Regions from separate parts of the Paenarthrobacter sp. NPDC056912 genome, predicted to be linked through region 1. Evidence: riboswitches for the same ligand, from Rfam matches in the RefSeq annotation. Region 1 holds a riboswitch; the other holds the start of a gene.
The links. Region 1 has a riboswitch for glycine ahead of gcvP (aminomethyl-transferring glycine dehydrogenase). Riboswitches for the same ligand answer to the same signal wherever they lie in the genome.

Region 1 (2,197 bases):
CGGGAGAGTTCCTGCTGCAAGCCTTCGACGGCCGATTGGGGACGGCGGATATTGAGAGCCGCCTGGCCGCTTTCGATGTTCCTGCGCAGGATTTTCTGGTCGCCTCGATCGCAGCGGACGACGGCGACAGGCTGGCCAACGTGCACGTCGAGCTTTGGCGCCACGGAGTTTCGGCGGCCTCGTTGAGGCGCAACAACAGGCTTCACGTGGTGGTTGCCGGGGACGTTGCTGACGAGGTGTTGAGCCATTGCGCCGGCCCGACCGCCACGATCGGCATCAGTGCTCCAGCCGCTGTTGCCGGACTCCAGCGTGCGCTGCAGGAGTCACTGTGGGCCCTCGGCTCGGCCCGGGCGAACAAGCTGGGCTTGGCCCGCTATGCGCAAGGGCCGTCGTGGCTTGGCCTGACGGGCTTTGAGGAGGGAACGGCGCTGGTTCGGCGCCTCCTGGGCCCGGTTTTTGACTACGAACAGCGTCAGGACGGCGATCTCATTGTCACGTTGAGGACGTATTTGGACTCGCAACGTTCGTGGCAGAAGACCGCCGCGGCCCTGTTCGCGCACCGGCAAACCATCATCTACCGGATGCGGAAAATCGGTGAGCTGACGGGGTTGGACATGGGTGAAACGTCCACGGTGGCGCAACTCTGGTTCGCCCTGCAGATCCATGAAGCGATGAAGGACTGACGGCGCACTCCCGAATCTTCGCCTTGCGCAAGATCAAAAGTACCCGCTATGGTGTGAAGCGTGTCACTGAAGGTGATGCAACGCTTTTGATCTGCGGCGGGAGAGTCCTGCCGGTACATCCAGTCAGGCGCCGTAGGAGCAAATCCTCCCCAGGAATCTCTCAGGCCCATGTACCGCCGCGGTTAGGCAACTCTGGAAAGTAGTCCGGGCAACCGGACTCACCGACGGTGCAAGCAGGCTATCAATCCTGCGGAATCTCTCAGGTCCAATACAGAGCGGGGAGGAACCCCACATCATCGTGGCGCTCATTGGGCGCCTGAATCATGGAGTTCCTCTTGACTGTTAAATCAACCCCCACCGCCTTCGCGGACCGGCACATCGGCGCCCGTCGCCAGGCCGACGTTGACACCATGCTCAAGGCCATCGGCTACGACTCTGTCGACGGCCTGGTAGACGTCGCGGTCCCCGATTCCATCCGTCAGGACACTGCCCTGAAGCTGCAGGAAGCCCTTACCGAAGTTCAGGTGCTGGCCGAACTGCGGAAGCTCGCGTCGAAGAACAAGACGGCCGTGCAAATGATCGGCCAGGGCTACTACGACACCGTCACGCCCCCGGTCATCCGCCGCAACATCCTCGAAGCTCCGGCCTGGTACACGGCCTACACGCCGTACCAGCCCGAAATCTCCCAGGGTCGCCTCGAAGCGCTCCTCAACTTCCAGACCATGGTCCAGGACCTCACCGGACTGCCCGTGGCGAACGCTTCCCTGCTGGACGAAGCCACCGCCGTGGCCGAAGCCGTGCTGCTCATGCGCCGCGCCAACAAGAACAAGACTGCCAAGGATGGCAAGACCGTCCTGGACGTAGACCTCCTGCCGCAGACCATCGCCATTGTGCAGGGTCGCGCCGAGGCGCTGGGCTTCGAGGTCGAGATCGCCGACCTGTCGGCCGGTCTCCCGGACGGCGACATCAACGGCGTCGTCCTGCAGCAGCCCGGCGTTTCCGGCCGCGTCTTCGACCACACCGCAGTGATTGCTGACGCCAAGGAACGCGGCGCGCTGGTCACCGTCGCTGCGGACCTGCTGGCACTCACCCTCATCACGCCTCCGGGCGAACAAGGTGCGGACATCGCCGTCGGAACCGCGCAGCGCCTCGGCGTGCCGCTGTTCTTCGGCGGACCGCACGCGGCCTACATGGCTGTCCGCGAAGGCATGGAGCGCACGCTTCCGGGCCGCATCGTCGGCGTCTCCAAGGACAACGCGGGCGTTCCGGCGTACCGCCTTGCCCTGCAGACCCGCGAGCAGCACATCCGCCGCGAGAAGGCCACGTCCAACATCTGCACGGCACAGGCGTTGCTGGCCATCGTCTCCTCGATGTACGCCGTCTATCACGGCCCCGAGGGCTTGAAGGCGATCGCCGAAACCGTCCACGGCCACACCCGCACCCTCGCCACAGCCTTGAAGAAGGCCGGCCGCGAACTCGTCGCTGATTCCTTCTTCGACACCCTCACCGTCCGC
Region 2 (2,197 bases), on a different contig from region 1:
GCCTGCCGCCCACACTGCGATGGCGAGCCGCCGGCGGTTCGGGTCCGTAAAGATGTTCCGGATCAGGGACAACGTTGAAGGCATCAGCATGGCGCCGAAGACGCCAAGGGCGGCGCGGCCGGCAATGAGCCATTCCGCTGAGGGGGCGAATGCCGTAGCAGCCGAAACCGCCGCGAAGCCCGTGCTGCCGATCAGGAGCAGCCGCCGTCGTCCGATCCTGTCGCCCAAGTTGCCCATGGACACAAGGAGGGCGGCCAGCACCAGCGGGTAGGCGTCAACGATCCATAGGAGCTGTACGCCGCCCACATCCAGGGAGCGGGCGATTTCCGGCAGGGCGAAGGTGAGCGCGGTGTTGTCGACGGCCACGAGCAGCACCGGGAACATCAGCAGTGCCAGGGCCGTCCAGTCGCGCCACGGTGCTGTTGTGCCCTTGATGGGCTGAGCGGAACGGGGTGCTTGGGTTGAGGACGGCGAGAACATGACTCTTACTGTACCGTCCAGACGGTACAGTTTCAAATGGAACCCCCCAAGCCTTTAGGGAATGATGTACACATGCCACGAAAACCAGTCGCCCGGGATGCCGTCCTGGATGCTTATGAAGCACTCCTCATCGAGGTGGGGGAGCGTGCTGCCACGCTCGACGCCGTCGCCAAGCGGGCAGGGGTATCCAAAGGCGGGCTGCTCTATCACTTCCCCAACAAGGAATCGCTGATCAGTGCCTTGCTGGAGCGCCTGGACCAATTGGCGCAGGAAGACATCGAACAGATGAAGGCCGCGCCGGACGGGTCCGCTGCGTATTTCATCCGGTCCTCGCTATGGGCCGGCACACCCATGGACCGTGCGTTCGTGGCCGCCACCCGCTTGGCCGAGGTAGCCCACGAAGAGACCCGACGCAGGTTCGCCGGCATCCAGAAGCAGTGGTTGGACGTGCTGGCCGAGGACGTCGGACCGGAGGTAGCCAAGGCCGTCAGTTACATGGGCGACGGCCTGTACTTCAATGCGATGTTCGAAGGTGGCCAGGAAGACGGCAAAGCGGGGCGGGAGGCCGACGTCGAGATCCTGCTGGGAGTCTTGGACCGCCTGCGGAAGTAGCGAGCCATCCATTTGCGGCGCCGCCCGCCGCGTAGGACAATTAACCCTTGTGGCGTGCCGTCAGTGGCGCCGCGCATAACTGAACATGCCTTTGATCTGCGGCGGGAGAGTCCTGCAGGCTAGTGATGCAGGCGCCGTAGGAGCAAACCCTCCCCAGGAATCTCTCAGGCCCATGCACCGCCGCGGCGAGGCAACTCTGGAAAGTAGCAAGTGCCCTAGGGCGCTGTGCTCACCGACGGTGCAAGCGATAGTTGTCCAACAACGCGCGGAAACTCTCAGGTCCAATACAGAGCGGGGAGGAACCCGAGCCACTGTGGCGTACCCAAACGCCGCCCAAGTATTGGAGTTCCTTCGTGACGGTTAGTTCTGCCTCCACCACCTTCGTCGATCGGCATATCGGCGCCCGCCGCCAGGCCGACATTGAGACCATGCTCAAGTCCGTCGGCTACGACACCGTTGACTCGCTGGTCGACACCGCCGTTCCGAACGACATCCGCCAGGACGTCGCCCTCACCTTGCAGGACGCGCTGAGCGAAGTTGAGGTCCTGGCCGAGCTGCGCAAGCTCGCATCCAAGAACAAGACGGCTGTTCAGATGATCGGCCAGGGCTACTACGACACCGTCACGCCCCCCGTGATCCGCCGGAACATCCTTGAATCCCCGGCCTGGTACACCGCCTACACCCCCTACCAGCCGGAAATCTCGCAGGGCCGCCTTGAAGCACTGCTGAACTTCCAGACCATGGTGCAGGACCTCGTTGGCCTGCCGATCGCCAACGCCTCACTCCTGGACGAAGCAACGGCTGTGGCCGAGGCCGTCCTCATGATGCGCCGCGCCAACAAGAACAAGGCTGCCCAGGACGGCAAGACTGTCCTCGACGCCGACTGCCTCCCGCAGACCATCGCCATCGTCAAGGGCCGCGCCGAAGCACTCGGCTTTGAGGTTGAGGTCGCCGACCTTTCCCTCGGCCTCCCGGAAGGTGCCATCAACGGCGTCGTCCTCCAGCAGCCCGGCGTTTCGGGCCGCGTGTTCGACCACTCCGCCGTCATTGCCGAAGCCAAGGAACGCGGCGCACTGGTCACCGTCGCTGCCGACCTTCTCTCTCT

Region 2: linked by a shared signal. The riboswitch ahead of gcvP (aminomethyl-transferring glycine dehydrogenase) and the one ahead of gcvP (aminomethyl-transferring glycine dehydrogenase) in region 1 are both predicted to bind glycine.

Annotation. Positions count from the first base shown of each region.
Region 1 covers NZ_JBHUCD010000019.1:107,408-109,604, forward strand. The annotation lists gene ACFRJ9_RS19095 (PucR family transcriptional regulator) at 1-683, shown strand, start outside; glycine riboswitch at 771-869, shown strand; gene gcvP (aminomethyl-transferring glycine dehydrogenase) at 1,019-2,197, shown strand, end outside.
Region 2 covers NZ_JBHUCD010000016.1:4,691-6,887, reverse strand. The annotation lists gene ACFRJ9_RS16850 (MFS transporter) at 1-480, opposite strand, end outside; gene ACFRJ9_RS16845 (TetR/AcrR family transcriptional regulator) at 553-1,092, shown strand; glycine riboswitch at 1,185-1,282, shown strand; gene gcvP (aminomethyl-transferring glycine dehydrogenase) at 1,446-2,197, shown strand, end outside.